Regions from separate parts of the Bacillus sp. NP247 genome, predicted to be linked through region 1. Evidence: riboswitches for the same ligand, from Rfam matches in the RefSeq annotation. Region 1 holds a riboswitch; each other region holds the start of a gene.
What was found. Region 1 has a riboswitch for thiamine pyrophosphate ahead of thiT (energy-coupled thiamine transporter ThiT). Riboswitches for the same ligand answer to the same signal wherever they lie in the genome.
Positions count from the first base shown of each region.

Region 2: linked by a shared signal. The riboswitch ahead of tenA (thiaminase II) and the one ahead of thiT (energy-coupled thiamine transporter ThiT) in region 1 are both predicted to bind thiamine pyrophosphate.
Region 3: linked by a shared signal. The riboswitch ahead of tenA (thiaminase II) and the one ahead of thiT (energy-coupled thiamine transporter ThiT) in region 1 are both predicted to bind thiamine pyrophosphate.
Region 4: linked by a shared signal. The riboswitch ahead of thiC (phosphomethylpyrimidine synthase ThiC) and the one ahead of thiT (energy-coupled thiamine transporter ThiT) in region 1 are both predicted to bind thiamine pyrophosphate.

Region 1 covers NZ_CP076653.1:2,021,612-2,029,809, forward strand. The annotation lists gene feoB (ferrous iron transport protein B) at 1-1,906, opposite strand, end outside; gene KPL75_RS10705 (FeoA family protein) at 1,903-2,130, opposite strand; TPP riboswitch at 2,325-2,426, shown strand; gene thiT (energy-coupled thiamine transporter ThiT) at 2,512-3,171, shown strand; gene KPL75_RS10715 (sensor histidine kinase) at 3,396-5,246, opposite strand; gene KPL75_RS10720 (response regulator transcription factor) at 5,243-5,932, opposite strand; gene KPL75_RS10725 (class D sortase) at 5,972-6,592, opposite strand; gene KPL75_RS10730 (LPXTG cell wall anchor domain-containing protein) at 6,682-7,176, opposite strand; gene KPL75_RS10735 (hypothetical protein) at 7,354-7,686, opposite strand; gene KPL75_RS10740 (hypothetical protein) at 7,871-8,086, opposite strand.
Region 2 covers NZ_CP076653.1:3,418,227-3,426,424, reverse strand. The annotation lists gene KPL75_RS17895 (ABC transporter substrate-binding protein) at 1-244, opposite strand, end outside; gene KPL75_RS17890 (ABC transporter permease) at 241-993, opposite strand; gene KPL75_RS17885 (ABC transporter ATP-binding protein) at 993-1,742, opposite strand; gene tenA (thiaminase II) at 1,711-2,406, opposite strand; TPP riboswitch at 2,496-2,599, opposite strand; TPP riboswitch at 2,660-2,772, opposite strand; gene KPL75_RS17875 (SH3 domain-containing protein) at 3,032-4,192, shown strand; gene KPL75_RS17870 (hypothetical protein) at 4,198-4,530, shown strand; gene KPL75_RS17865 (DUF3965 domain-containing protein) at 4,771-5,922, opposite strand; gene KPL75_RS17860 (CBS domain-containing protein) at 6,392-6,811, opposite strand; tRNA gene KPL75_RS17855 (tRNA-Glu) at 6,942-7,013, opposite strand; tRNA gene KPL75_RS17850 (tRNA-Asn) at 7,015-7,089, opposite strand; tRNA gene KPL75_RS17845 (tRNA-Ile) at 7,097-7,173, opposite strand; tRNA gene KPL75_RS17840 (tRNA-Trp) at 7,184-7,254, opposite strand; tRNA gene KPL75_RS17835 (tRNA-Thr) at 7,261-7,333, opposite strand; tRNA gene KPL75_RS17830 (tRNA-Phe) at 7,348-7,423, opposite strand; tRNA gene KPL75_RS17825 (tRNA-Asp) at 7,433-7,508, opposite strand; tRNA gene KPL75_RS17820 (tRNA-Met) at 7,511-7,587, opposite strand; tRNA gene KPL75_RS17815 (tRNA-Ser) at 7,612-7,704, opposite strand; tRNA gene KPL75_RS17810 (tRNA-Ser) at 7,765-7,857, opposite strand; tRNA gene KPL75_RS17805 (tRNA-Ala) at 7,876-7,948, opposite strand; tRNA gene KPL75_RS17800 (tRNA-Pro) at 7,964-8,037, opposite strand; tRNA gene KPL75_RS17795 (tRNA-Arg) at 8,048-8,121, opposite strand; tRNA gene KPL75_RS17790 (tRNA-Leu) at 8,125-8,198, opposite strand, start outside.
Region 3 covers NZ_CP076653.1:16,319-24,516, forward strand. The annotation lists gene KPL75_RS00095 (pPIWI_RE module domain-containing protein) at 1-1,571, opposite strand, end outside; gene tenA (thiaminase II) at 1,902-2,591, opposite strand; TPP riboswitch at 2,720-2,825, opposite strand; gene ddlB (D-alanine--D-alanine ligase) at 2,899-3,813, opposite strand; gene KPL75_RS00110 (MocR-like pyridoxine biosynthesis transcription factor PdxR) at 3,818-5,266, opposite strand; gene KPL75_RS00115 (homoserine dehydrogenase) at 5,363-6,388, opposite strand; gene KPL75_RS00120 (esterase/lipase family protein) at 6,475-7,716, opposite strand; gene KPL75_RS00125 (DUF3914 domain-containing protein) at 7,995-8,198, shown strand, end outside.
Region 4 covers NZ_CP076653.1:2,382,949-2,391,146, reverse strand. The annotation lists gene KPL75_RS12700 (metal-binding protein) at 1-372, shown strand, start outside; gene KPL75_RS12695 (magnetosome magnetite crystal formation protein family) at 465-782, opposite strand; gene lldP (L-lactate permease) at 1,067-2,725, shown strand; TPP riboswitch at 2,796-2,911, shown strand; gene thiC (phosphomethylpyrimidine synthase ThiC) at 3,023-4,783, shown strand; gene KPL75_RS12680 (arsenic transporter) at 4,882-6,240, opposite strand; gene KPL75_RS12675 (cytochrome d ubiquinol oxidase subunit II) at 6,460-7,485, opposite strand; gene cydA (cytochrome ubiquinol oxidase subunit I) at 7,478-8,198, opposite strand, start outside.

The sequences.
Region 1 (8,198 bases):
CTGTCCATTTCATCGATCCTGTTTCACGCTTAATAACAGCTACTGTCGCTAAGCACGGAACATATAATAAAACAAAGAACATAAATGCATACGCTGATAAAGCAGTATAATGTGCTCCCATTACATTTCCTAGCACATCTTCTTTAACCGCATAAATAATCGCCATTGTTGAAACGACAACTTCTTTTGCCAAAAATCCTGTTAAAAGAGATGCCCCAGCTTGCCAAGTTCCAAAGCCGAGCGGTGCGAATAGTGGAGCGATAAATCCACCAATCATCGCTAAGAAACTGTCTCCCATATCAACACCAAATCCTGATGGACCTGCATAGTTTAATAACCAAATGACAACAGAACCACCGAAGATGAATGTACCCGCTTTACGAACAAATCCTTTACCTTTCTCCCACGTGCTGAGCCATAACGTTTTCGCTTGCGGCACACGGTAAGGTGGTAGTTCAATTACAAAAATAGATTTTTCTGCTTTTAAAATAGTAAGAGACATAATTTTTGTAACAAGTAACGCAAGAACAATACCTGCAACATATAAAGAAAATACAACAGTCGCCTGACTATGAGGGAAGAACACTCCCGCAAATAATGCATATACAGGTAAACGTGCTGAACAAGACATAAATGGAGTTACTAAAACTGTAAGTAAACGTTCTTTTTCCTGTTCAATCGTTCTCGCTGCCATAATACCTGGAACGTTACACCCAAAGCCGATAATCATCGGAATGAATGCTTTTCCGTTTAAACCGAAAAACTCCATAATTCTATCCATAACAACTGCAATTCGTGCCATATATCCTGAGTCTTCCAATAATGAAATGAAGAAGAATAGTGCAAAGATTTGCGGAACGAATACTAATACCGCACCAACGCCAGCAATAATACCTTCTGTAACGAGTGCTTGAATAAAGTCAGAAGCGCCAACACTTGTGAGCCCAGCTGTAACCCAATCAGTAAGTTGTCCGCCAAAAAATCCATCAAGCATATCCGATAAAGGTGTACCAATCCACGTAAACGTAACCTGAAAAATGAAAAACATAACTGCTAAAAAGATTGGAAGTCCCAAAATTTTATGTGTAATTAACCTATCAATTTTTTCCGAAAAAGGAATATTTCCTTCTTTCTCATGCTTCATAACATTTGTTTTTAACTTTTCAATATACGCTTCACGAGTCTTGTAAATGTGCTCCTCTAACGTACAATCAAGTTTTCCATCTAAACGAGATCGAATGGCTATAAGTTCCTTATAAATTGGTAATGCTTTCATTTCTTTTTCTACTACTTCGTTATTGCTTAAAAATTGTAAGGCTAACCATCTTGGATGCTCATAATTCGCTTTCTCTAAAAGAGCGATTACCTCTCCAATCCCTTCATCCATTTGTACACCATATGAAATAATGAATGGCTTTTTCTCTTTTTGTTTCTCTTCATGAAGAGTAGCAAGTAATTCTTCACAGCCTTTTCCGCTTCTTGCAACGACAGGAACGACTGTTACACCTAATATTTCTGATAATCGTTTTACATTAATAACAATTCCTCTTTGCTTCGCCACATCAATCATATTTAAACCAATTGAAACTGGCTTACCAAATTCAAGTAATTGTAATGTTAAATGCATATTTCGCTCAAATTGCGAAGAATCCACTATATTTAACATATGATGAAATTCGTCTGTTAGTAGAAAGTTTGTAACGACACCTTCATCACGTGAAACTGGATTTAAACCATAAACGCCTGGTAAATCAATTAGTGTTCCTTGCTTATCTTTTAATTTACCAACCTTCTTTTCTACTGTTACACCGCTCCAATTTCCTACATATTCATAAGAACCAGTGAGTGCATTAAATAATGATGTTTTCCCTGTATTCGGATTCCCTAGCAAAGCAACCTTATTCACGCTAATTCCACCTTTATCATTTTCGCGTCACAATGACGAATACTAATTAATTGTCCACGACACTCCAATGTACAAGGACCTTTAAACATCGCTTTCTGTTTCAGGCGAAGTTCGCTTCCTTCCGCGAGACCGAAAGCAGCCAGTCTACGCTTTAATAACTGATCTAACGACTGAATACTTTTTACTAACACTTTCTCGCCAATTTTAATATCTACTAAGCTCATAACCTTCCCCCTCAGAAGAGAATGATAATTATTTTCAAAAAAATTATATCATACTCTATTTCACTTGGACTATATCTTTTTGCTTCATATTTATTAACATTTCAATACAATTATATTTCAATAATTGTCATACAAAGTTTATTTGCCATTCTCATCCATTTCACTTACAATAAACAATAGCAAATAAAGAATCTCGTTATCACAGGGGGAGCCTTACCGCTGAGAGGGAACACTTCGTTCCGACCCTTAGAACCTGTTAGTTAATGCTATCGCAGGGATTGTGCAAACGTCCGAAATACATACCTCTTTTTTATTTACGTATTTCGTATCCTCCTATGATAATGTTCTTTTTTGCGTCACTTGGATTTAGGGGGAGACAACATGCGTAACACTAATTTACAAGCGATGATCGAATCTGCAATTCTTGCAGCCTTCGCCTTGGTTATCGACATTTTACCACTATCACTTAAACTTCCAACAGGTGGTTCCATTTCATTTGCTATGATTCCTATTTTTATTATCGCATACCGCTGGGGCTTCAAAATGGCTTTCTTAGGAGGCTTAATTTGGGGATTATTACAAATTGTCGTTGGAGATGCTTACATTTTAACACCTATTCAAGCATTCATTGAGTACTTCGTTGCTTTTGCATTCATTGGATTTGCTGGATTATTCCATCGTCCAATTCAAAAAGCTCTTACCTCAGACAACAATAATGCAGAGCATTCAAGTTTGGGTAGTCGCAAAGATAAACCTAAACAAAACAAAGGAAAAAAAGCACTTGTTTACATTATCCTTGCCACATTTGTCGGCAGCTTTGCGCGCTATTTCTGTCACTTTATTGCTGGTATTATTTTCTTTGGTCAATATGCACCTAAAGGACAATCAGCTGCCTTATATTCCTTAATTGTAAACGGTAGTACTATGATTGGTTCTTTCATACTATGTACTGTATTACTAATTCTTTTATTTACAACTTCACCACGCTTATTCAAAAGCATCAGTGCTTATCAAATGAATTCACAAAAAAAGGGCGCTTAACTTAGCGCTCTTTTTTTATATCAAAATTCTCAATGAGTAATATCAATAATAAATACAATAAATGCACAAAGAAAAATAAATACCATCACACCTAGTAAATTGCTATTCACGGCTAATCTACTCCTTACATAACCTCTTTTTCTAACCAGATTATATCTCTTAAAAATAAAGATTAGGTAAAGATAATATGAAAATAACTTAAAAAAAAGCGTAGCATGTATGATCTACGCTTTTTTCGGCAAGTAGAAGTAAAATAACACCCCATCTTCTGTATTCTTTACTCCATATTCAACATCGTGTAGTTCTAAAATATTCTTTGAAATGGCAAGCCCAAGCCCCGTTCCACCTTGTGAACGATGACGCGCTGCATCCACGCGATAAAAACGATCCCAAATTTTATCTAATTGCTCTTCTTCAATGTGAGTACCTTTATTTTCAATACACACTTTTATACGATCCTTCTCATCTACTGTAGAAATAATGATATCCTCTTTATTTGGTGTATAACGTATGGCATTCGTAATGAAGTTCACGATAACTTGTTCAATCCGACTTTGGTTTGCAATCACTTCAAATGAACGTATATTTTTATGAACACGAAGTTCTTTTTTCTCTATCTCCACAGAAAGGTATTCGCATATATCTTCAATTGCTGTATCAATATAAAATGAATCTTTTTTCATTTTATATGTACCAGATTCAAATTTAGCTAATTCAAGCATATCCAAAATTAACGTATCCATTTTGTCTACTTCTCGTTCCATTGCTTGAAAATAGTAGTCTTTTTTATGTTCAGCTACCCCATCTTTTAAAATAGAAATACAGCTTTTCATAATACTTAACGGTGTTTTTAATTCATGTGAAACACCAGAAATGAATTCTTTCCGCGTCTTTTCTAACTTTCTTTCCTTTTCAATATCTTGTTCTAGCTGTCCAATATGTGAATGTAGTTTATTAGATAGTGTATTAATATTTTGCGATAAATCACCAATTTCATCTTTTGAAGTAATCGGGATTTTTTCTGTAAAGTCTAAATGAGCTATTTTTTTCGTTGTATCATTTATTTTTAGTAACGGTTTTGCAATTTGTTTTGAATAATAGAACGAAGCTAGAAAAATAAGAACGACTACAAATGCAATGATGTATATGTAATAATCTTGTACCATTTGTACAGCCTCATCTACTGGTTGTAAAGAAGCCATCGCATATATATATGCTACTGATCCGTCTTTTTCTTTTATTGGTTTAATTAATAATTTATATTTTATATCATTTTTTTCATGGTCCATTATTTGTGTTGAATACTGTATATGATTACTCTCTTTTAATAATAAATCAGTTTGAAATTCCTTTATGTTATCTAAGAATAAACTATTTTTATAAATTGGATTCACAGGACCTTTTACATCGGGGAACTGTACTTTCGTAACACGTCCTGCTATGTAAGCACCTAATTCCTGAGCACCTTCTTCCTGAACAGCTGGTTTCTTTTCCTTAACAAGTTGCTCTTGAGCTGCTCTCTTTTTCTCCTCATCTAATTTCTTTTTCTCCTGAAACGCTTTTTCTAACGGTTTATTAGATCCACTTAAATTCTGCTTAACTAACGAGAAAGAGAATGGAATAAAACTATCTTCTTTTTTTACTCCAGAAAAATAAATTTCTTGTCCTAAAAACTGATCTACTGCTTTATTATCAATCTCCTCTATATTGATGAGGTTGTATAAGGGCATCTTGAATACTTGTTGTCCAAAGCTCTTCTGTTGCCTACGGTCTATCGTTATCTCAAAATAAAAATCATCCACATGTTTTAAATTTCCATTCTGATCTAATGTCGTAATCCACGTATTATTTTCTCTAAAAAAGTCTTGCTCCAGTTTCTGAATTCCTTCTGCACTTCCTGCATAATTTAAATAGTTCTTTGCAAAGGAATTTAAATTCACTTTAATATCTTCCACTTTTCTATTTGCATAATATTGCTTGAAAAATATCGTTTGTCCAATAAAAATCGTCGCTAAAATTAACATACATAATGCTGTTGTGAGAGTAAATAATTTTAGTACAATCCCTTTTCTCATACATTCCCCTCAAACTTATATCCAGTTCGCACTACAGTTGTAATGTACTTTGCTTTCTCTCCTAATTTATTTCGCAAATTACGAATATGGCTATTAACCGTTCGATCATCACCAGCAAATTCGTATCCCCAAATTCTTGAAATTAACTGTTCCCTTGTTAGTACAATTCCTTGGTTTTTCATGAAATACACTAATATTTCAAATTCTGTATGTGTTAAACTAATGTCTGCCTCATCAACAGTAACAGTACGTGACGGAAAATGGACATGAATGCCATGAATTGATAACGTATCATCTTCATTCTCTAAAGGTTTCTTCGATGCTTTTCTACTTTCTAATAATCGTTTCGCCCTTGCTAATAAAATTGGCGGACTATACGGCTTCGTCACATAGTCATCTGCCCCAAGTTCAAAGCCAAGTAACGTATCATCTTCATCTACACGCGCCGTCAACATAATAATAGGAACCTCGGACGTCTTACGGATTCTTCGGCAAACAGACCATCCATCGAGTTCTGGCAACATAATATCTAGAATAACTAAATCAACCTCTTCTTCTTCAAATACAACTAAGGCTTCTTTCCCATCTCTTGCTTCAAACACTATATATTGTTCACTCAAAAAATAATCTTTTAATATTTCACGCAAAATATCTTCATCTTCAACAATTAAAATGTTTTTTGACATAATTTATGTATCCCCCTCCCGCTTTCAAAAACTACAATTTCACTTTGAATAACTAGCAGTTAACTTCGCCTCAATAATATATCTATCTGGTGCATCGCCTATATAATCAAATGGATAGCAAGTTGTCAGTGTTAATATTGGTTCTTCTTTTTTTATAATAACAGTACGATCATCCGCATGGGTAATCCATGTCTTTTGAATTTCATATGTGTAAGTTTTATTATCATACTCTAAAATAAGAGTATCCTTTTCTTTTAACTCTCCTAAATCTGTAAATACAGTATCTCGATGTCCACTCAGTACAGTATGCCCCCCTCCAGATGGCGTTGTCGTTAAATCGCTAACGAACATACCAACTCCTTTTTTCAGCGTTGCATCATTTGCTCCCCAATATATAGAAAACTTCTTCTTTATTTTCGGTATATTTAACATTGCTACCTTTTCTCCTTCTTTATGTTCTGTTTGAGAAGAAGGCACTTGAGAAGTTACAGGTGTTTCATGAGAAAGTTGAGTATCTTGTATATTTTTAAGGCTCTTTATTTCTTCTTTCGTTAATTCTTGAGCAGAGCTTTTTCCTTTATACCATTCCACAGCGTAATAGGATCCCATGAATAGCCCTATGACCATCAATATGATACCGATATAATTGAGTAACTTCATATTTCATCCCTCCATGCAAAAAATGGTAGGGATAACCTACCATTTTTAATATGTGAAATTATCCCACTCTTTATAGGAAAATATTTTATTTATGCCTTAACTTTATTACGACGATTCAAACCAAATAATGTCCCTATCCCTACAAGACATGCACTTAGCGCCATCATTGCTACATTATTTGATGCTGTATTTGGTAATTTTTCACCTTGTACAACTGGCTTCGCTACTTCTTTTTTTGCCGCATCATTCTTTTGCCCGGCCTTAATTGCTGCTTCTTTTTTTGCAAGAGCTTCCTTTTCTTGTACTTGTGGTGTTACTTCTTTTTTCGCTGTATCATTCGTTTGCCCAGCTTTTATTGCTTCCTCTTTTTTAGCCATATCACCTTTTTCTTGTACTTGTGCTGCTTGCTTTTTCTCTGCATCATTTTTTTGCTGTATCTTAATTGCTTCTTCTTTTTTAGCTTTATCTTGTTGCACTTGCGCTGCTTCTTCCTTTGTTACTGTTCCAGTATCCGCACTTGCTACTGAAGAGTATCCTACTGTTAAAAGTGCCATTGCACAGATTGGTAATAGCTTCTTTTTCATTTTATCTCTCTCCTCTTATACGTTTTACATCACGTCGCATCGGATGTATCACTAGAATAAACAATAGATATAAATATAAGATGCAGATGAAATATATTTCATTTAAAGATTTCATTGTAGAAAAATAAAAAAACATCGCAATATATACGATGTTTTTTTGGGTGTGTGTCTCGATATTTATTTGTTACTTTCGCGTGATTTAGAAGTAGAATAGGCCGGAGTGATAACTAATTGTCTCGGCTCAGTTTTCTTGAAGTGATTTTTGACGTTACACTTACGACGTTGAACAACCCATGCTTTAATAGGATTTGTTAAAATAACTCTTTGCTCTTCGTTAGGGGCCTCTTCTTCCAATCTACAACTTTCGCTCCATTTACGCCATTTCATTGTAAATTTAGAAGAAGAATGATCGTCTTCTCGATCAAACAAGTGCAAAAAATCCATTTCTCCAGCTAGCATTACGGTGTTACTAGTCGCTAAAAAAGAAAAGGTTGTCCAACGTTTCTCCATGCCCTCCTACTCCTTCTTCACATATAGAGTGCCTAAAACTTAATTCACCTAAAATATGCTTGCCTTTTACCTTACACTTATAGTTTATCCAAAACGCTATTACGCAACTATCGATTTGCCTTACAACTACCTTACATTTTTGTAAGAAAAGAAAAAACCTTCATTGTATATACATGAAGGTTTCTCAATTTTTATCTGTATGATCTTTCATATTATCAACTCCAGCTTCTTGTAGCTGTGATATCATGCCATGGGAAATTGCACCTAATACTAAAGTCATTCCAATTAGTGAAATGCGAATTGCAGGTACATCAATTATGTAAGCCAACAGGCCAAGAACAATTGTTAATAGTAATGCTTTTATAAATGTTGCACTTGTATACTGTTTCTTTTTCATCATAATCACCCTTTATGGAAGCGTTCTCTTAATATATTTAGTATATCATATCATCAGATGATTTTGCCGTTGTTTTTGTAAAAAATAACTACCTTCTTTGACTTTTTCTATTCTA
Region 2 (8,198 bases), 1.4 Mb from region 1:
CCGCTAGCGTTAATGGATCAGTCGGATTAGAAGGGAATTTAATATTCACCTTTACTCCTTCTTCTTTAAAATATCCTTTTTCAATTGCCGTATAAATAAAGCTATGTACCGCATTCGGGTACCAATCGAGCATGACCGTTATTTCTTTTTCTTTTTTATTCTTATCTGATGCTGAATTACTCGAACATCCTGCAATCATTGCAACTAATAATGTAAACACAAAGATGCGTTTTAATAATTTCATGAATGTTTCCTCCAACTAATAAATTTCTTTTCTAATATAGAAATAAGTATGACGAAGAAAATAGCTAATAATGATAACAATACAATGGGTGCAAATACACCAGCTCCGTCTAACTGCGTCATCATTCTTTTACTGAAATATCCAAGCCCAGCTTGTGCACCGAGCCATTCTCCAATTGCTGCCCCTATTACACTAAGCGGAACTGCAATTTTTAACGCTGAGAAAAAGTAAGGAAGAGCAGATGGCAATTTTAGCTTTAGAAAAATATCCTTTTTCGTTGCACCATACGTAACTAAGAGCTCCTCCCATTCTTTCTTCGTACTACGCAGTCCATCATACGTATTTACCGCAATTGGGAAAAACGTAATTAAAACTGTAACAACAACCTTGCTCCAAATGGTATATCCAAACCATAAAACAAATAGCGGCGCAAGTGCTGTAATCGGGATTGTTTGTGAAGCTACTAATAACGGATAAAATGCTCTCTCCATCCATGTACTCGCATTCATTAACATTGCTAGCCCTACGCCCAGTACGATAGAAATAACAACGCCTATTAAAACGACGTACAACGTTGCAGGTAAATGAACCGTAAATAATATATCCTTTAGCACCCATATCTTCATTACAATTGCAGACGGTGATGGCAAAATGTACATCTCATCTACAATTCTTGCTCCTACTTCCCACAGAGCAAGTAAAATTCCACTTAATATGAGGGCAGGTAATAGCTCCTTCAAGCGATCCATCATACGAGCACCTGCCTTTGTAACATACTAAGAAGATCTTCTTTAAGCGCTAACACTTCAGGCTTATATAAATCTTTTCTTGTTCGGTTACGATCAAGCGGCACAATTCTCTCAGTTAAAGTTGCTATCGGTTGATTTTCTACAACCAAAATTCGATTAGAAAGAAACAGTGCTTCTTCAACATCATGAGTGATAAATAAAATTGTTTTTTCCCACTCTTTCCATTGTTCAAACAACCATTCTTGCAAAGATGCCTTCGTTAAAGCGTCCAATGCACTAAAAGGTTCATCTAACAATAATATCTCCCCGCCCGTTAATAAAGTTCGGATAAAAGATACGCGTTGCCTCATACCGCCAGATAAATCTTTCGGATATTTTTTCTCGTACCCTTGTAAACCAAATTTATGTAACAGTTCTTTCGCTTTTACTTGCGCTTCTTTCTTCTGCACTCCTTGGCACTCTAGCGGTAGGGCCGCATTCTCAATAATCGTTCTCCACGGCAAGAGCATATCTTTTTGGGGCATATACCCTACAGGATGACTCTTTGTTTCTGTCAGCTCTATCTGTCCAGCACTTGCCTCTTCTAAACCTGTAATAAGGCGAAATAAAGTACTTTTCCCGCAGCCACTCGGTCCGATAATACTTACAAACTCTTTATCTTGTATAGAAGCATTTAATTCATCGATGATTGGTTTTTCATCATAATGAAAGGAAACATTATGAAACTGTAGTATGTTCTTGCTCCTCAAAACCCCACATCTCCTTACGATAAGCCATATCCCAGAATAAATATTCAAATCGGCTGGAATATAAGAAAATCTCCTCTAATCGGTCTAGCTCTTTCTCTGACTTTCCAACTGCCATTTCATTTAATAAATCTATTAACCAAATACAAAGCTTACCGTATTCTTCAGAACTATATCCTTGAATCCACTCTCCAAAGAACTCATGATCTCTTGCTCCAAGAATATCATTTAAACGCTTTCCAATCTCCCAATAGCTCCACATACATGGAAGTAAAGCTGATATTAATTCTGCAAGTGTGCCATTTTGAGATACAGACATCATGTAATTTGTATAGGCTAAATTTTTAGCAGATGGTTTCGCAGATTCCATCTTTTGTGTAGAAATGCCAAGTCTTTTTGCATATTGTTTATGAATCGTCATTTCACCATTTAAAATCCCATCAATTTGCTCTGCAAATTTTGCCATAACTTGTGGATTCGTTGCCTTTACAACCCCAATTGCATATAGCTTTGCATAATCTAACAAATATAAATAATCTTGAATAATATAGTACTGGAATTTGTCTTTTTCCAACGTACCATCCCCCATACCTACTACAAACGGATGATTATGACTTTTCTCCCAAACAGGCTGCACCGTATCAAATAATCTTTCACAAAATTTCATTAATAATTCCCCTTCCTATATATCTATTTATCTCAATAAAAAAACCACTTCTGTATATAAGAAGTGGTTACAGCAAATAAAATTATAATTTATTCGTTGTTCCACTTCCCTTCGCTAGTATTATCTAGATCAGGTGTTGTAAGGGTTAAGGATTATTCCTCTCTCAGCACGAAAAGCACCCCTAGTGGTGTTAATATGAAATTTTCAAATAAAAAAGCCCCGTTTCTATACGCAAAGAAACGGGGACTCATTGTTAATGTCCGAATTGCTTCCCTACGCTAGCATAATCTAGATCAGGTAATAAAAAGGATCAACGGCTTACGGCCCTACTCTCAGCTGGCAACACCAGCCCTCCTAGCAAACTATAAAATTATCACTGTCAGTATAACACCGCCATAAGACATCATCAACTGTTTTAATTTTCTTAATTGCGAATTAAATCTTAATGTGTTAAACAAATATAAATGCGACCCCACAAATGATATATACAATATTTATATACGAATCTCTCTTCTAACATTATTTTTATTGATTTCATATTACATTTATGTGAATACGACCAATATATTATATCTTTATACTATAATAAAATTACAACTATACAACTAGAGGAGGTCTTTATTACATGAATATGAAAGCTACAGCTTTAACAGCAACTACTATCGCAATTGCTTCTTTACTTCCTTCTATGGGAGAATCCGATATACAAACAGCGTCTGCTAAGCAACTATCTACAGTAAAAACTGGATATGTAAAAATTGACAACGTTGCACTGCATCAAAATAACCATGCAGACAGTGCAATAATTGATAACATTCGATTTAATAGCCCAGTTACTATTCTTGAGACAACTCAAGATTGGTATAAAGTATCTGTTAACAACAAAACAGGCTATATGAAAAAAGATGCAATTCTATTCAAAAAAAATGTTCAACCAAAGAATCAATATATCGTAAATGCAAACGCATTAAACGTTCGTTCTGAACCTAATACAGAGTCTTCTATTCTAGATATATTACCAAATGGTCAATTCATTACCATTCAAGGTGAACAAGGGGATTGGTACAAAATATTACATAACGGTCAAATTGGATACGTACAAAAAACATTTGTATCTAATGGATCCACACCTCTAGTAAAAGGTGTAACTGTACAAGGTTCTCCTTCCTATACTGTTGCAACACCAAAATTAAATGTACGTAGCAACGCTAGTACAAGTAGCACTCTACTTGGCTCATTACAAAATGGTACACAAGTACAAGTAGTAGAAACGGTAGGTACTTGGTATAAAATTCGTTTTGGCACAGGATACGGATATGTAGCGAAACACTATGTAGCGCAAAATCAAAATCAAGCACAAGCTAAAACAGCTCAACCTGCATCAATTCCAGCAGTTTTCAAATTCCCTACTCAAGGGAAAATCAGCTCCACTTTTGATATGCGCTGGGAGCAAATGCATTATGGTATAGATATAGCAGCACAAGGAAATGTCTCTATTCAAGCTGCTGCTGCAGGTAAAGTTGTGAAATCTTATTATTCGGCTAGCTACGGCAATGTCGTGTTCATCGCCCATCAAATAAATGGGAAATTATATACAACAGTTTATGCTCATATGAAGGATCGCACTGTACAAGCTGGTGATCAAGTACAAACTGGACAATTAGTAGGTCATATGGGAAACACAGGTCATTCATACGGGCAACATCTCCATTTTGAATTACATAATGGGGAATGGAATTTTGAAAAAACAAATGCAGTGAACCCACTGCCATATTTAGTTAGGTAAATTATATGCCACGCAATATACCTCTCTTTATTGAATACCTGGCCTTTTTAGGTTTAATCTGTTGTTTAATCATTTATAATACGAACACTGTATTTTTATCTATTATTATTGCTTTTGTTGCTTTAGAAATCATTATGGAAGCATTACAAATGCGGCTAAAACAAAAAATTGCCCATATTTATAATGCAATTTTTCTTTTGAGTGCTCTTATAACAAATATAATTAGTAATGGTTTTTATTTATCTACTGTACTTCCTGTATTCTTTATAGGTGTCTTATTATTCCTAGCTAGATACGTTAATGTCCCTAATAACCAAAAACATGAACAAGAAGCTTAGAAAGAGGAGACACTGTGTACCAATCTTTCAAAGATAATCCAATGAAATATATATTGAATTTATATAAAAAAATGAATACTTTTTTTGGTATACAAGGAAGTTATACTTCACAATTTCTCCTTTATGGAATGTTATTTCTTATCTTAGTTACTTTCTCCTTGTTTTACTAACAAAAAAGGATCTCACATAAACTTGAGATCCTTTTTAATTTATATTAATTTTTAATATGTAAAATACGGTTTATCCACAAGCATATTTTTCATAAATGAAACTAAGATTATATTTTTTCTCTAAGCTCATTCTTTGTTCATCGTCGCACCAATAGAAAAGAATATCATGAATCGTTGCATAACGCTTATTTTTAAGAAATAGTTTAAAGAATGATGGTAAACAATCATGTAATTGTATAAATATATAATTGCGTAGTATTTCTTCTTTGTATTCAATTCCCTTACAAATATACAGTAATTCTTCACAATAATATGCATGCTGTGGAACTTGGATCATTTCGAAAAATGGTACATATGATAGTAACTTTCCAATAAAATGACCATACCGATCCATTACCCCTATCGTCATATGCTCCATCATTTCTTTCATCACATATAAATAATCATCTACATGAGTTGTCTTTAAAGGGTCTAATCGATCGGAAATTTGAGAAAGTACAGCTCTTTGACAAGCTAAAACTGCTTGACTAGGTCCATAATATGATAGGAAATCTGTACACTTACGATACTTTCGTAATAAGTCATGTGTATATAAATCATACACAAAAGTATTACAATACATTGCTAGACTCATCATATCACTATTTAATTGTTCTTTTGATAGTGTTTTTGCTCGCTTACACATATAAAAGAATGTAAATTCCAACACTTCTTTATGAGATAATAGGTGTTTACAATCTGTTATACATTTCTCGTTAAATTTAACTCGATTCCAAATTTCTACATCCTCAGCTGTTAATTCACCAATACGATATTTAATAATTAAATAGTTTAAAGCAACTGCTTTCGTCAAAAGATCCCATGTTTCATACTCCAATGAAGTTTGGACAAATTCATCTAGCCCTTGGGTTACCATAAAAGCATTTGCCTCTTCATACCAACCAATCTCTTGACATAGACGAAGAATACGTACTAGAGTTGGAATTTCATCTTTATGAAACTGCGGTAAATTCTTTACTCTATTCATGCCATATACGATAAATGACGCTAAATTTTCTTCTTTATAAAATTCTTTTTCTTTCCATACTAATATAGTTCGCTCTTTCCCTTCACCTTTTGGATGACAAGGTACAAGTAAAGAAAATAACTCAGCGAAATTATTTGGTTCTATATATGTATCTGTAACCAAATTCCAATTTGGATCGCCCTGTACATCCCTCATATAATTCCCCTTCCCTTTTTATCCCGCTATTTTCGAGCAGTAAGACTCCCACCTCAAAATTCGGCGAATGCGAGGAAGTTAGGTGGGAGATAAAACTGCCCGTAAAAGCCCGATTGGTTCAACTAATAATTATTGGGGGATGGACCCCAATAATTAAAGTTTCACTTTATCTACATAGGAAATATTAATTCATTATTACATCATTAATAATAAATATTGTTATATTCAAAATCTATCATAATACTTATATCTCTCAGTATATCATTTTTTCTCTTATTAAAAATTAGGAATGACAAATTTAAAAAAACTGTCAAAAATATTGACTCTACACTTATTATATAATGTCTCAGATACATCATGCTAACATATCAGTTTAATCCATATATACTAGAATAATGTATCTGATTTTTATACGTAATTTATCTCGCTCTTTTCGGGCAGTAAGACTCCCGCTAATTAAAGTTTTACTTTATTCCGTATGCTCCGAGATTTCACTTAAAGCAAAGCCTGCTTGATCATCTGCTGATTCTCTTATAGCTAAATCCCCTAGTGCTAGCATCCCAACAAGTTGACCGCTCTCAACTACCGGTAACCGTCTAATTTGATATTGTGCCATTAATTCTGTAGCTTTTTCAATAGAATCATCTGGAGAAACTGAAACAATGTTTGTTGTCATTACATTTGTAATTTGATTAGATCCAGGATGTTTTTCAGCAATCCCACGAACAACTAAGTCTCGATCAGTAACAAGCCCAACAACTTGTTTATTTTCAATAACAGGAATCAATCCAACCGATTCTTCCTTCATTTTTACAGCTGCCTCATATACATTGTCTAATGGTGTACAATGTACGATATGAGTACTCATAAGTTCTCTAACTTGTGTCATTTTCATCTCCTCCTTTTAATACATACCATAGCTTTTCCTAAATCCCTTTATTTATTTCAGGAAAATAAGGTGATAAAAAGAGGCTTATACATAATAAAAAAGAGTCAGCATATTGCTGACTCTTTTTTTATGACCCGTACGGGATTCGAACCCGTGTTACCGCCGTGAAAGGGCGGTGTCTTAACCACTTGACCAACGGGCCATGGCTCCGCAGGTAGGACTCGAACCTACGACCGATCGGTTAACAGCCGATAGCTCTACCACTGAGCTACTGCGGAATATATATGGTGGGCCTAAATGGACTCGAACCATCGACCTCACGCTTATCAGGCGTGCGCTCTAACCAGCTGAGCTATAGGCCCATATACTTTACAGGGGCAGTAGGAATCGAACCCACACTGGAGGTTTTGGAGACCTCAGTTCTACCTTTAAACTATGCCCCTAAATGATGCCGGCTAGAGGACTTGAACCCCCAACCTACTGATTACAAGTCAGTTGCTCTACCAATTGAGCTAAGCCGGCATAATTTAAAAAAATGGTGGCTCGGGACGGAATCGAACCGCCGACACGAGGATTTTCAGTCCTCTGCTCTACCGACTGAGCTACCGAGCCAACATAAAATGGCGGTCCCGACCGGGGTCGAACCGGCGATCTCCTGCGTGACAGGCAGGCATGTTAACCACTACACCACGGGACCATTGGTTGCGGGGACAGGATTTGAACCTGCGACCTTCGGATTATGAGCCCGACGAGCTACCGTACTGCTCCACCCCGCGACGATATTATGTTTTAAAAATAAATGGAGGAGGTAGAGGGATTCGAACCCCCGCGCGACTCTCGCCGCCTGTCGGTTTTCAAGACCGATCCCTTCAGCCGAACTTGGGTATACCTCCATGAAGGAAAAATTAATATCTTATTCATTTTTATATGTACTAAACCACTTTTTAAAAAAATGGAGGAGGTAGAGGGATTCGAACCCCCGCGCGACTCTCGCCGCCTGTCGGTTTTCAAGACCGATCCCTTCAGCCGAACTTGGGTATACCTCCGACATATAAAAAATAAAGTGGAGCCTAGCGGGATCGAACCGCTGACCTCCTGCGTGCAAGGCAGGCGCTCTCCCAGCTGAGCTAAGGCCCCATGTTTTTGGGAAAATCGGGAAGACAGGATTTGAACCTGCGACCCCCTGGTCCCAAACCAGGTGCTCTACCAAGCTGAGCCACTTCCCGTTAATAAAAGCGCGCCCGAGAGGAGTCGAACCCCTAACCTCTTGATCCGTAGTCAAACGCTCTATCCAATTGAGCTACGGGCGCATATGGTGCCGAGGGCGGGGGTCGAACCCGCACGGTGGTCACCCACCGCAGGATTTTAAGTCCTGTGCGTCTGCCTG
Region 3 (8,198 bases), 2.0 Mb from region 1:
CAACTACGCTTTAAGAACCCCTTTTGTTCTAACAGACTAAGAATGGCATTAATAATTTCTTTTTTTGATACACTTTGTCCAATAAATAAATTAATAAATGCTGAAATACGTTCCGTTCGAGCGAAGCCTTCCCGAATAATTTGCTTTGGATTAATTTTTTCGCGACCATCACAATTTTTTATTGCAATTAATGCTAATTTCATTTCATTTTGCTCACCTGCCGTAGCATGTACAGCTTTTACGACATCGTCTACTAGTTTCTTTTTGTTTTTATGGCTATATTGCATTCTATATGGATTTTGTAACACGTTTCCAATGTTATATCTTACTATTTTTAACAACACTGGATTGTCTGCATTTAATACATAGGGGGAATCACCATTTTGAGCTAAAACTATTTTGCTATCTAATAACGCTTGTTCTATTTCTATTACTATATCATCTGACCATACTTCTAACGTAATTGAGTCTAATCCCTTTGGGGCAAATAAAGGTAATAACTCATTCTCATTATTAGTTAATACCTTTTCACATTCTGGAAGTAATGTGAAATATGGGAATATTTGTTGGAATTCATTAAAAAGTTCCACTTTTTCTCTTACTTTTATACCAAATTTTATTTTTGTTCCTTGAACTTTATATATATTTTCGTTATATGGAAGAAGCACTCTTACATTAGTTCCTCTAATATACTCTTTCGGACATTGGAGAATTTGCTCTAATTTAACCTCTCCCCCTATCCTATAATCATCTTTTAAGTTTCTAAAACGTTTAATCCACTTTATTCCTTTTTCAGCTTGTTGCACTTTTAACTTTACAAATCTTTGCTTTTTATTATTTGATTCAAATTCAGGAGTTGAAATCAGTATTTGGCTCCGCTTTCGCCCTAAAAGTATAGAGATATCTTTATGATTATATTGTTGATAAAACCTCCTAATCCCTACAGATACTTTTAATAGCGGAATATTCTCACCTCCACGAGTTACGTATTCAAACCGATATACATAAGCAAAATAATCATGTGTTTCTTCATCTTTAATTGGCTCAGACATCGCTTCAGAAACATATTGTGATCGCAGTGGCGAAAAATATATTTCTTCTTCATTCTTATTTTCCATACGTAAAGGCTTTTCGCAAAAAATATGAGTAATTAAAGCTGGTACCCATTTAGAAAACGTTTTTTTATCATGTAATACTGGTAAATTACTAATTAAGTCATACTGCCATTCTAAATGTGGTGGATCTATTAATTTATTCGGTTTCCAATCATGAATAACCTCATACCAGCTTTGGAAAATATAGTCTAACTGTTCTTGTTTCATTGGTTCTTTTGCTACAATCCAGGGCGTATCTTCCCTTAATATATATGGATTATGCTGAATGAATAATATATCAGAAAACATTTCATACAATCTTTCATTTAAAAGTTTTAATTTGCTCGTTAATAAAAATGTTCTATAATGTATCTCTACAATCTCAAGCCATTCAATAGGAAAATAAATATACGATACTTTCTCATTATAGAGGGGTTCTACTATATTTTTAAATGCTAATAACCGTAATTTTTCCATATTATTAATACTTCCTCTCTTAATTTATATTGATTATGAATAATACTAGAAAAGATACTAATTTTTTAAAGCATAAACGAATCAAATTTAAACCAAGCACATTGACGGAAATAACTAGATTGAATTTGAATATTTTAATAATATATTATTAAAATCTAATTAATAAAAAGTTACTATTAACATATAATTACCTCCTTATGTTACTCTGTATATTACAAAATCATTATAATACATTATTAATTTTTTTATCTATGATTTACAAAAAAATTACAGAAACTAAATATAATAAAAGGTATCACCTCTTGATATAGCGATACCTTTTATATACTCTTATCCAATTACATTTTTTACGTCTGTATTCACTGGCCATTTTTCTAAAGTATAAGCCATTTCCCAAAATGAATATTCATATTGACTACTAATAATGAAATGCTGTTTCATACGCTTCCGATCAGACTCTGTCACTTGTTCAGCGATAGCATCTAATCGTGTAATTTGCTCTTCAACTAAAGTACGGAACCAATCAGATCCATAAGCAGAAATCCACTCTTTATAAATTGGCTCTTCTGGCTGACACTCTTTTAAACGTTCACCAATTTCATAATATAGCCAATAGCAAGGTAAAATAGCTGCAATAATATCCCCTAAATGACCTTCATACGCAGCACGATACATATGTGAAGTATACGCATATGCAGTTGGTGCAGGGATAAAATTATCTTTTTCTTCTTTCGTAATTCCTAATTTCTTTGCGAAATTCTCATGTAATGATAATTCTGCTTCATATGTATTTTGAGCATGGTGCGCCATGCGAGCTGTCGTTTCTAATTCAAGAGCCTTTGCAGCTCCTAAAGTTTGTACTCTAGCAAAATGACTTAAATAATATGAATCTTGAAGTACGTAATAACGAAAACTTGCCAAATCTAACGTACCTTCACCAAGTTTTTTTACAAAAGGATGATGAAAACTTGCTTCCCAAATAGAATCTACTTCTTTACGTAATGTTTGTGAAAAAGTCATTTAAATTCCTCCAATAATGTATAAAATATACGTATTTATCCACAGTTATTAAACCCGTAAAACAAAAAAAAACTTTCTTTACAGGCGTAAAGAAAGTGAAATAGACAATATTAATGTATTCTTTAAATATAATCGTCTTCCCACTTCCCTACGCTGGTATTAACCAGATCAGGTACTAAGAGTCTCAAAATTACATTTGATCTCAGCCTACAAAAGGCCCCCCTAGTGGATAAATATTTAGTTGTCGTATTGTAATTATCATAGCATACTTCGTGGAACTATCAAAATTTTTAATTGTACACTTATCTTAAAAACCTTCTTCTTTCCTTACTTTTAATGAAGTTTCAATTATCATATCTAATAGTTTACTATAATTAATCCCCGCAGCATCTGCACTTTTTGGCAGTAAACTTGATTGTGTCATCCCTGGTAATGTATTAACCTCCATTACATATGGAATTCCGTCCTTCACCATCATATCTACCCTTGCATAAACACTACATTTTAATGCTTTATAACAAGCTAATGACGCTTTATTTACACGTTCCTGTATTTCAGCTGGAAGTTCAATAACTTCTTCAATTGTACTAACATCATCGTATTTTGCATTGTAGTCGAAAAACTCAGCTGCATGTCGAATTGAAACGACAGGTAACTGTTTACCATCAAAAATTGAACATGTAATCTCGTCACCTTTTATATACTTTTCAATTACCACTTCAGAATCCCATTCAAATACAGTTTCCAGCATTGAGATCAATTCATTTTTATTATTGACAATCTTTACGCCAACACTCGAGCCGCCAGAGTTTGGTTTTACCACTAATGGAAATCCTAACTTATCTAAATCATCAAGTTTTAGATCCTCCATTTTTGTAAGTTCAATCCAATCTGGTGTTTCTACTCCTTCATAACGTAAAATCTTTTTCGAAATATTTTTATCCATACATATACCGCTAGATAACATATTGCTGCCGCTATATGGAATACCTAAACTCTCAAGCGTCCCTTGAACCGTACCATCTTCTCCGTATTTTCCGTGTAATGCTAGCAATGCAAAATCAATGTCTTTCGCTTTTTCAATTAAATCCATTTTTTCATTTAACGTAATTGGAACGATTTCATACTTATTTTCATCTAAATGTGCAATCATTTCATTCCCAGTCATAATTGATACTTGTTTTTCAGAGGATACTCCTCCCATAATAACGCCAATTCTCATTTTCTCAACTCCAAATTTCATTTTTTAAAGTTTCACCAATTATTTGAATCCCGCTAACTATTTCTTTTTCCTTCAAACGTGAAAATCCTAATCGGAATGTATTCGCTCCCTCTCCATCAGAATAAAAAACATCTCCAGGAGAAAACGTTACGCCTTTCTCATAACACTTTTGTAAAAGTGTGCGGGCGTGAATTTTTTCTTCCAACTCTATAAACAAATGAAGTCCACCATCTCCAGTCATCCTTTTAAACGGAATGTACTGATTGCAAGCCCCAACAGCTAACTCATATTTTTTCTTATAAACAGATCTTGCCTTTTTTAAATATTTTTCAAAATATCCTTCATGTAAATATTGAAACAGAACAGCTTGATCTAGCGTAGATGTGTGAATGGTTCTTGCTCTTTTAACACTTTCTAAATAATGAATCAGTTCTTTATCTGCAATAATCCACCCTACACGTAAACCAGGGAAAAGTACCTTCGAAAAGCTACTAATATAAATCACATTATTACCAGCCCCAGCAAAAGTTAATAACGGCGCTAAATGTGAACCTGAATAACGTAATTCTTCATTGAACCCGTCCTCTATAATAGGAACCTTATATTTCGAAAATAGCCTCATCAATTCCGTTCTTTTCTCCGAACTCGTAACAATACCAGTTGGATTATGATAAGAAGGAATTAAATACGCAAAATCAAAATCCTTTTCATGTAAACTTTTTTCTACTTCAGTCGTATCAATACCATCATCATTCATATCTATCCCATGAACTTCAAGCCCATGTAATCGAAAAAGTTTCAATGCAGCATGGTGAGTTGGATTCTCACAAATAACACGCCCTGATTTCTTCGATAAGGAAGATAGTACAATATCTAATCCTTCTGTAAATCCATTTGTAATTAAAATATCTTTGTTCGAAATATCTACACCTTTCATTTCCATGTAATGAAGTAGATAATTCATTAACGGTCGATAACCTTTTGCATATCCGTAGTTCAATACGATATCCCCTTCAATGGACATACGAGTAAGAAAAGCTCTTTTGAAATTTTCAACATCAAATAGCTTTTCGTCCGGGGCTATACTATTAAAAACAATCATTCCTTTTTCCCAGCGAACACCATGTTTCATTAAATCTAATTCATCCGCTAATGTGGTAACTGTATTAAGTTTATTTTTCCAATCTATTTCAACAGACGAGGTGTTACTTATATCCACCTTCGCAACGAAATTTCCTTTTCCTTTAACTGCATAAATGAGCCCTTCTTGTTCTAAATCCGCATAAGCAGAGAGTACTGTATTTCTGCTCACCGATAATAATTCACTCAGTTCCCTTGTTGATGGGATTTTTTGATCACCGAGCAAATGCCCTTTCATAATCATCTTTTTTAAATAATCCTTTAATTGAATATAAACGGGACGATCTTTTACAACTTTAAAATCTTTAAACAATTTCTTACCCCCTGCAATTATTTTTGCATATTTATTTCATTCTCAAAAGGTCCACTACATATGTATTTTTTAATAATAGCGGTACGGTCAGCAAACCTATAAATCCTTTCGATACAAATTGATTACATCTTTTAAAGCGGCTGCGGCTGCCCCTCTTGGATTTGAGGCCCCTCCAAGCGTTGTCACTTGCCCCATTGAATCCGTAAAGAACGTAATTCCTTTTTCGGTACCATTTATACTTGCTAATGGATGTTCTTTCTCTAAATTACAAGGTTGTACGCTAAGGTTTACTTTTCCATTATCATCTTTATTTGCTGATGCAATTAATTTAATAGTTTTATTTTGTTCCTTCGCATTTTGAATTTGGTGCGTTGTAACATGCTCTAATCCTTTTATTTGCATGTCTTTAAGTGCATAATCTGTTCCCATTAAACTATTCGTCAAAAGTAATAATTTACATGCGCTATCCATCCCGCTTATATCTAATAACGGGTTTGTCTCCGCAATTCCTTTATTTTGTGCTTCTTGCAACGCTTCTTCAAAAGTTTTATCTTCTTCATGCATTCTTGTAAGAATATAATTAGTTGTCCCGTTTAATATTCCTTCTATTTTTTCAATATTGCAGCCAGCTAAACTAAATTGTCCAATATCTAATGTCGGCAGTGCTGCGGCAGTTGCGCCACTATATCGAATTCGTACATTCGCCATTTTTGCTGCTTCCTTTATTTCTCTCCAGTTTGTAACAAGGGCACCTTTAGAAATTGCCACTATATCCATATGTTTCTCAATCGCTTGTTTTATATATTTTTTTCCCGGATTTCCATCTTTAAGATTTGTAACTGTTGATTCTACTAATACATTACCGTTTATGCTATTTGTTGCACGTTCCCCCGGATGATGTTCTATATATTTTTCAATTGCAGCAGTACCACCACCATACATCAATAAATGATGAATAGACAAACCTTCCTCATTATGTATTGCAATATTTCTACCTAATACGCCACTTACAACTAAATGAATTCCATATGTTTCATATATATATAAATATTTTTCGTTTAATAATTTTATAAACTCTCTTCCTACTGTCCCATATCCTGATAATACAACTTGAATTTTCATAATATCCCCCCATATTTTTCTACCAAATCCCTCTTTCAATATAATATAAAGCGCCCTCGAATTCCATCGAGAGCGCTTTATATTATCTATTTCGGTAACCGTGATAATTTTTCTGCAATTGTTCTATAAAACTCTTGAATATTAGAAAATCCTAACGTGTCTGAAACGCTTAGTCCTACCATATCGAGGTGGTCCCAATTTGCTTTCGTTTCGATATGATTCCATTTTCCAATCTGTAATGACTTATTATCATTTGCAGCAATATTAGACGAAGGCGCAATCATAGAATTTGTATTTACTACACCGTCATTTTGCCACCAAGAAGTATCTATTAATGGTCGATTCTCTTCATACCTTGCAAAGGAACCTAAGAAGAATGCATTACCCATTAACACTTTATTCATCGTTATATGAGGTAAATGTAAACCTGTTATAGGCGTTGCTTGTGATGCATGTCCACTATAGGATAAGTAATATACATCCGATTGCGTCTTTACCCAATAATTTAACTCTTTTGCACCATCAGTACTTAAATCCCATTGACTTATATCTTTTGTATTTTTCCAAATTGAACTATTTAGAATACGATCACTATATTGGAAAAAGGACTCTCCGGCATTCTTTTTTATACCCCATTGTTCCAATTTAAAATCATATAATGATAAATTATTGTTTCCTCCTAAACCTGCAGCTGTAATGAGTAAATCTTTAACAAACGGCAACAGAAGACTTCCGTCCGCAAGTGTTGTACCATTGTGAGGAGTTGCTAATGTTGTAACACTATGAACATACGATTTACCACCTTCAAATAGTGGTGATATCTTTGTGTTCGGATGATTTTCCACATGATTTTTTTCTTCATAACTTCCTTCTTTTAATAGCTGTACTAATGTTCTCGTCGTTTGTCCTCCCATACTATGCCCAACTAAATGAACTTTATTTATTTCACTCCAATTCGGTGCAAAACCACTATATGTTCTACCAAAACGATTATGCCCATGTTTCTCAGCATGTGCCGCACCATAATCTACTGTTCCACCGCTAATTTGCGCGTATAATTCACATGCACGGTCCCAATTACTAGAAACAGGGCCAACAGCAGCCGTATGAACTGTATAACCATTTCTTTTTAAGTCTTCCTGTATATCATGAACACCACCCCAATATTTTACCCCTAGCATTTCTTCTCTACCCCATCCAGCAAATCCATTCACTAAAATGATAGGATAATTATTTTGTTGTCTCTCTTCAGCGTAAGTTGTTTTCGCTGCGAATGAACAAACAGTCACTAATGTAAAAAAACATACTTTTAAAAATAACTTCCCCATACTTTTTCCTCCTAATTAAACGCTTTCATTTTTCTATGAAAAAGATTGACACAATCAGTTTTTAACTTAAACATAATGTAAAGTATTTTATATACGTTGTATATATAGAAAACATACACAAATGTTGATAAATATTAATTCAAGTAAATATTTACTTTTTACAATGCAACTTGTAAATCTGATTATTTGAATTTATAATTGAATGTAGTTTCCTCATGTTACATGGATTTAAAAATCATAAGAAAACTAATTTTATTGCTTGAAAAGGAGGAAAAAGCATGCAAATCGGATCAAACATTCATACATTAGCTCAACCTACTAAAATAACTCCATCTAATCTTGAACATAATACTATCTCTTCTACTAAACTTGAAGGTAAGAAAGCGAATGATCCTATCAAGTTCGATATTCGTTCATCTGAAAAAGAAATGAAACAGCCTGAGCATAAATTTAACGAATTAGATTTATGGAAGATGTTAAAG
Region 4 (8,198 bases), 360 kb from region 1:
TTAGTAGGTACTTCATTTTTAACACCGGATTTAGATACGTACAGTAATGCGTATAATAAATGGGGATTCCTCCGCATTTTTTGGTATCCATATAGGAGCGTAATGCCCCATCGTTCCTTCTTCACACATACGATTATAATTGGTGATATTATTCGTATTGCATACATGTTAATCGTATTTTCTCCGTTTTTATTCCTATTAAATATAATAGCATTCGACGGAAATTTAATAGAAATTGCGAAGGAACACGAGGTTGAAATTGTAACGTTTGTAATGGGGATTGTTGTGGCGAGTACGCTCCACATTATAGCGGATAAAGCGAATACGCGCCGAAAGAAAATGATGAGAAAAAAGAAGAAACGCAGAAGATAAAGAGAAGGCTCTTACTGTCTGTACATAGTGGGAAAAGGACACTTGCAATTTGCAAGTGTCCTTTTTTAATCAAACGTTTGTTTAAAGGAAGATTAAGCTTTCAGTACTTTAATACCTTTTACGATATTCCAAATGAAGTAGTATAAGCTAATGATTCCGCAAATACATAAGACAATCATTGCTCCAATTCCAAGTGTTACATCTGGTTGATCAGATCCGATGCCCATAATTCCTAAAATAACTAATCCAATAAATGAAGCGATGCTTGGAATGATATGTGTCCATAGAGCACGTTTTGCATGTGGTTTCGTTTCAGAATCGCCCACAATCCACACGATAATAGGGAATAAGATAGGCGCAAATAATACACTAAAGTATGATAAAGCTGCTAATATTTTGTTTCCGTTCATATATATCACCTCATAAATAATTTCCGTTGTTATACTTTTATTATGTAGTAAATTTGGCAAGCTTCCTATCGATTAACATTACAAGAACGTGACGTTTTTGTAAGATTTTTTATTTAAATGATATAATTTTCAAAAAAATCTTTTTAAATGAAAATTGTTGTGATAAAATTAGTGAAAACGTTTTCTTGAGCGTTTTTTTATTTTAGACTTAAAGGTATGATGACCTGATAGTCTATTGATAAGGTTATTCTATTTAAAAGGGGATTCTTTAGGGGGAGAGAACAATGAACACATGGACACAAGTTTACGATCCGTTCGGTAACATTTGGATTTCGGCAGCAGTCGCACTTATTCCAATCATCTTTTTTTTCTTAGCTTTAGCAGTTTTCCGCATGAAGGGGTATGTGGCAGGATTTATTACAGTTGTATTAACGATCTTGGTGGCGTTATTTGCGTATAAAATGCCATTCACAATGGCAATGGCAGCGACCGGATACGGTTTCTTATACGGATTATGGCCAATTGCGTGGATTATCATTATGTCAGTATTTTTATATAAAATTTCTGTGAAAACAGGTCAATTTGATGTCATTCGTGCATCTGTATTATCCATTACGAATGACCATCGTTTACTCGTTATTTTAATCGGATTTTCATTTGGAGCATTTTTGGAAGGGGCAGCAGGATTTGGTGCACCAGTAGCGATTACAGCAGCGCTTCTTGCAGGTCTTGGGCTGAACCCTTTATATGCAGCAGGCCTTTGTTTAATCGCAAATACTGCACCAGTAGCGTTCGGAGCGATGGGGATACCGATTACAGTTGCTGGACAAGTAACAGGCATTGATCCACATAAAATTGGACAAATGGCTGGGCATCAATTACCGTTCTTATCTTTATTTGTTCCGTTCTTTATCGTATTTTTAATGGATGGTTTTAAAGGAGTAAGACAAACGTGGCCTGCTTTATTTGTAGCGGGTAGTTCATTTGCAATTACACAGTTTATTACAGCGACGTTTTTAGGACCGGAACTTCCTGATATTACGTCAGCACTTGTAAGTTTAGTAAGTTTATCGCTATTCTTAAAAGTTTGGCAGCCGAAAGAAATTTATCAGTCTAAAGAAGCGAATAGTGAAGTAGCAGCAACGACGGCGACATCTATGCCGAAACTAACGGTAGGAAAAGTAGTAAAAGCATGGTCTCCGTTCATTATTTTAACTGTGATGGTAGTCATTTGGAGCCAAAGTTTCTTTAAAGCATTATTCGCTCCAGGTGGTACTTTAGAAAGTCTTGTATTTAAATTTGAAGTTCCAGGCTTGCACAATTTAGTAATGAAAGCAGAGCCAATTGTAAATAAACCAACACCTTATGAAGCAATCTTGAAATTAGATATTTTATCAGCGACTGGAACAGCAATTTTAATTGCTTGTATCATTTCAATTTTTATTTTGAAAATGAGTGCAAAAGATGCAGTAGCAACATTTAAAGAAACGTTAAACGAACTAAAGATGCCAATTCTATCTATTGGATTCGTATTAGGATTCGCATTTATCGCAAACTATTCTGGTTTATCTTCTACATTAGCGTTAGCACTTGCAGGAACTGGCGGACTATTCCCGTTCTTCTCACCATTCTTAGGTTGGATTGGGGTATTCTTAACAGGGTCAGATACGTCAGCGAACGCACTGTTCTCGAATTTACAAGCAATTACAGCGCAGCAAGTCGGTGTATCTGAAGTGCTTCTCGTTGCCGCAAATACAACGGGCGGTGTAACAGGTAAAATGATTTCTCCGCAATCGATTGCGATTGCTTGTGCGGCAGTTGGACTTGCTGGGAAAGAGTCAGATTTGTTCCGCTTTACATTGAAGCATAGTTTATTTTTCGTTACTATTGTTGGGATTATGACGTATGTGCAGGCTTATTATTTAACGTGGATGATCCCGTAAACAAAAAAGAAATAACCTTTGTATTTTTCAGATTATCGTGTATAATGGGAAAGTATTGAAAATTAAATCAGTGATAAACTAGGGGTGCCTAACGTATGCGTAGGCTGAGAGAGAAGCGTGTGAACTTCTTAACCCTTTGGACCTGATCTGGCTCGTACCAGCGTAGGGAAGTTAACGGCTTTACATAATTATGTCTTTATGAGCCAGGTCCTTATTTTTTTATGGACCTGGCTCTTTTTATTTTGGCATACGCTGGCCATATCTCGTCCTTGTCACGAACAGGGGGCAATAAAGGTTATGAAACAGTCTGTTTCTGCTGAGCAAATTGAATTGAAATCGAGTTTACCAGGAAGTAAGAAAGTGTATGTGGATGGGCCACGCGCGGGTATGAAAGTGCCGATGCGCGAGATTGAACAAAGCGATACGAATGGTGTTCAAAATCTGCCAATCCGTGTGTATGATACGAGTGGACCTTATACAGATCCAGAGTATAAAGTGGAGCTGGAAAAGGGGATTCCGACACCGCGCCATTCTTGGACCATGGGGCGTGGTGATGTAGAAGCATACGAAGGGCGCGAAGTAAAACCAGAGGATGACGGTGTGAAAGTGGCTTCGAAACATACACCTGTTTTCCCGCAAATGGATCGTAAGCCGCTTAGAGCGAAGCAAGGTGCAAATGTCACGCAAATGCATTATGCGCGTAATGGCATTATTACGTCTGAGATGGAATATGTTGCGATTCGTGAAGGGGTAGAGCCTGAATTTGTTCGTAAGGAGATTGCAGAAGGTCGTGCGATTTTGCCAGCGAACATTAACCATCCTGAAGCGGAACCGATGATAATTGGACGTAATTTTCACGTAAAGGTAAATGCAAATATCGGAAACTCTGCTGTATCGTCTTCTATTGCAGAAGAAGTAGAGAAGATGACGTGGGCGACTCGCTGGGGTGCAGATACGATTATGGATTTATCTACAGGTAAAAACATTCATACAACACGTGAGTGGATTATTCGTAATGCCCCGGTACCAGTTGGAACTGTGCCAATTTATCAAGCGCTTGAAAAAGTAAACGGAATTGCAGAGGATTTAACGTGGGAAGTGTACCGCGATACGTTAATTGAGCAGGCGGAGCAAGGCGTTGATTACTTCACGATTCACGCTGGTGTATTACTTCGTTACATTCCAATTACTGCAAAGCGTATGACAGGTATTGTTTCTCGCGGTGGTTCGATTATGGCGCAGTGGTGTTTATTCCATCATAAAGAAAACTTCCTATATACTCACTTTGAAGAGATTTGTGAAATTATGAAGCAGTACGATGTTTCGTTCTCTCTTGGAGATGGATTACGTCCAGGTTCTATTGCAGATGCAAATGACGAAGCGCAGTTTTCTGAGCTTGAAACACTTGGTGAATTGACGAAAATCGCTTGGAAACATGATGTGCAAGTTATGATTGAAGGACCTGGGCATGTACCGATGCATTTAATTAAAGAAAATATGGAGAAAGAACTTGATATTTGTCAGGGCGCGCCGTTCTATACACTTGGGCCGTTAACGACAGATATTGCACCAGGTTATGACCATATCACATCAGCGATTGGTGCTGCGATGATTGGCTGGTTTGGAACGGCGATGCTTTGTTATGTAACACCGAAAGAACATTTAGGTTTACCAAATAAAGATGATGTTCGCGAAGGGGTTATTACGTACAAAATCGCTGCGCATGCAGCCGATCTTGCGAAAGGGCATAAAACGGCTCATCAGCGTGATGATGCACTTTCAAAAGCACGATTTGAATTCCGTTGGCGCGACCAATTTAATTTATCTTTAGATCCTGAACGCGCGATGGAGTATCATGATGAAACGTTGCCAGCAGAAGGGGCGAAAACAGCGCATTTCTGTTCAATGTGTGGACCGAAGTTTTGTAGTATGAGAATTTCGCATGATATTCGTGAATATGCGAAAGAAAATGATTTAGAAACGACGGAAGCAATTGAAAAAGGAATGAAAGAGAAAGCGGTAGAATTCAAAGAAACTGGTAGTCACTTATATCAATAACACGTTACACCTCTTTACTTGATTGATCACACTGTACCTAACTTAAATATAGAAGAAGCCCCCTTTGCTAAGACGATAGCAAAGGGGGCTTCTGTTGTCTATAAGGCGAAGAATAATTGTACCCAGTAGTATAAGAGGAATAATGTGACGACTGTTGTGAGTGGGATTACGATGAGAGATACGCTTAAATAATCTTTCCATTTCACTTTAATTTTGTTTTGTCTCAGTATATACATCCAAATGAGGGAAGCTAGCGTACCAATTGGTAATAATAGTGAACCGATGTCACTACCAATAATGTTTGCGAGATAGATAGTTTTTAATGTGACTGGATCTAGTCCCATTTCTGTTAATGTGATTGTACCAATCATAAGTGCAGGGTGGTTATTGAAGACGTTAGAGAGGAGGGAAACGAGTCCGCCCATTGCAAAGCTGGCATAGAGCAGATGCTGACTTACAACTGGTTCGAGCCAATGGACAAGCGCCGCTGTTAATCCTGCGTTATGAAGCCCGTAAATAATTACGTACATAGAGAAGGCGAAAATTAAAATATGCCACGGTGTTTTTTTCAAAATATCGACTGGGTTTGTTCGTAAGTAGTACCATCTCCAAATGAGAAGAACGAGTGAACCAAGTACAGCAACAATTTCGATTGGAATCGATAAAAAGGATGCAACGAATAGAAGACAGCGCATAAGGAAGACGAAGCCTAATACTTTTAACATGAATTTTGTACGTTTTTGTTTTGTATCAACAGAATTTTTTCCTTTTAACGGATGGAAGTTTTTCGTGAAGAAAATTTCTTCAATATCATATGAAGAAACCGGTAATTTCTCTGGAAGTTTTTTCTTTAAAACTGTATACATGAGCCATGACATAAACAGTAGTCCTAGTGTTGCAGGTACAAACATCATAGCAGTATGCATATAAAGAGTCATATGAACAATATTTAATGCGATTAAGTTTACGATATTACTTACACCAATTGGTGCACTAGATGCAGTGGCGATTAAAGCACCGCTTAATAAATAAGGGATTTGCTGATGAGGTTTTAATTGAAGATTTTTCAGAAGAAGGATTAAAATTGGAGTTGTAATTAAAATACTACCGTCATTATTAAATAAAAGAGTCATAAGGAAACATAGTAATTGAATATACCAGTATAGGCGGCGTCCGGAACCTTTCGCTAAATTTGCGAGTTTTGCTGCAGCCCAATGGAAGAAGCCGAAGCTTTCTAATATAACTGCCATAACGATGGTCGCTAATATCGTTATGGAGGCGCCTCCAATTTTACTTATAATGTCCATGACATCTGGCTTTGATACAAGTCCAGTAATGAGGATGATACCAGCGCCGATTGCTGCTGGCCACGCTTCATTTAAACCACGGGGTCGCCAAAAGATAACAATCATCGTTAAGAAGAAAACAATAATAGTAATCCATATTTCAATGCTCATATTTAACCTACCTTTCTATTTTCCCTTGAACAAATGTAGCTTGTCTCAAGTTTATATAGCATTATATTCAAAAGAAAATAAGAAGAACTAGGCATCTACCTGAATCTAGTGAATATGTGTATTTTGAGCAATAAGGCAAGTATAAGTAGTAGTGTAATAACTATTAGGAGAGGAGTCTAATAAATGAGGGGCATTCTATGTGTGAATGCCCCTCATTTATTATTTTTCCTTCAAAAAAGTTCGATCCTTCAAGAATAAATTCCAGAAGAAAATGAATCCGGGTAGTAAAATTGCAATCCCGATTGCGTAAAGAATAAGAAGCGCATAGAATGTTTCGACCGTCGTAAAGCTTGTAAATACAGTTACGTCCGGGTAAATGATATACGGTAAATGGGCGACGCCGTAAGCGTAGCTTGCAAATGCATATTGAGCGACGACAGCTAAAACTGCAATGCGAGGAAAGCCTAGTGTGCTGTACTTCTTATTTGTCCACCAAAGGGAGGAATATCCGATAACAAATAAAATGATAGAGACTGTAAACCATGGGAATTGCTTTATTAGTCCTTGCATAAGCCAGTGTGTTTCAGGGTCCATTACAACGAGAGCGATAATAGCAGTCACGAGCGTTGCAGGACCAAGTATGATGGCATTTCTCCTATAAATTCGGTACGTATCTTCAGAACCTTGTTCCCTAGCAAAATCAGCAAGAAAGAGAGATGATAGAAATAGTTCCGAAGTTAGTCCGAAGAGCATATAACAATAAATAACGGGACTAGAAAGAAGTTTTCCGTAAAGGAGCACTTCTTTTCCTTCAGACATCGTAATATAGGCACCTTCTGTAACGGGTAGAACGGTAATTAATAGAGCTGGGATTAAGAGCCCTGTAATACCTGAAATAATCCGAAGAAGGTGTTGATACTTTGGCAGGGAGTAAGCGAATACCATAAATGTACTGCGAATCGCAACGAGTACTAAAATTAACATAACTGGTACAAACATAACCGTTGCCAGGGTAAAGGCTGCTTTCGGAAAGAAACCGAGAAAAGCGACAACGACAAAGACAAGAAACGTATTTGTTACTTCCCAAGTTGGTGATAAGTACCGATTAGCAAGCTTGGCAGCAAGCGTCGGGTGTTTAGCGTATACCATGCCCCAAAAACCAGCTCCAAAATCAATAGACCCTAGTATGCTATATACGAAAATAAGAGCCCATAAGATGATGATTGCAATGCTTTCCTCATGCACGAGAATCTCCTCCTTCGTGATGTAAATCATTCTTTAACGGATGTTTCTTAAAGAACGTCCGTAATACAAAGACTGTTAAAATACCGAGTCCAATATATAAAATGATGAATAAAACAAATAAAGGACCGACGAAATCAGCACGTGTAGAAGCATCTACCGTGCGTTGCATGCCATAAATTGTCCATGGCTGACGACCACTACAACTAAAAATCCATCCGAATTCAATACCGAGCAACATAACGGGTCCACATGCGGCAGCCCCCCAAAGAAGCCACTTTGGTAACTCTACTCCTTTTTTTCGGTAAACAAAGTACCAATATAAGAGGGCAATAGCTGCAACTGCAAAGGTAAAGGCAGCAGTGCCGACCATTAAGTTGAACAGTGTATGTGTGTAAAATGGTGGCCACGTTTCTTGCGGGAATTCATTTAGCCCTTTTACAACGGTGCTAGGGTCTAGTCCCACTAATAAGCTAAGCATGTTCGGAATTTCAAGGGCATAGTTTAGTTCAAGTGTGTTAGGATCCACAACCCCGCCAATCGATAAAGGAGCGTGTGATGTCGTTTCAAACAAAGCTTCAGCAGATGCTAGTTTTTCAGGTGAATGTTTATGTAAGGCAATAGCAGATTCGTGTCCTGAAAGCCACATTGTAGCACCTGTGATAAATGTAACGACAAGCCCTAACAGTAATCCTTTTTTATGGTAAGCAATTTCA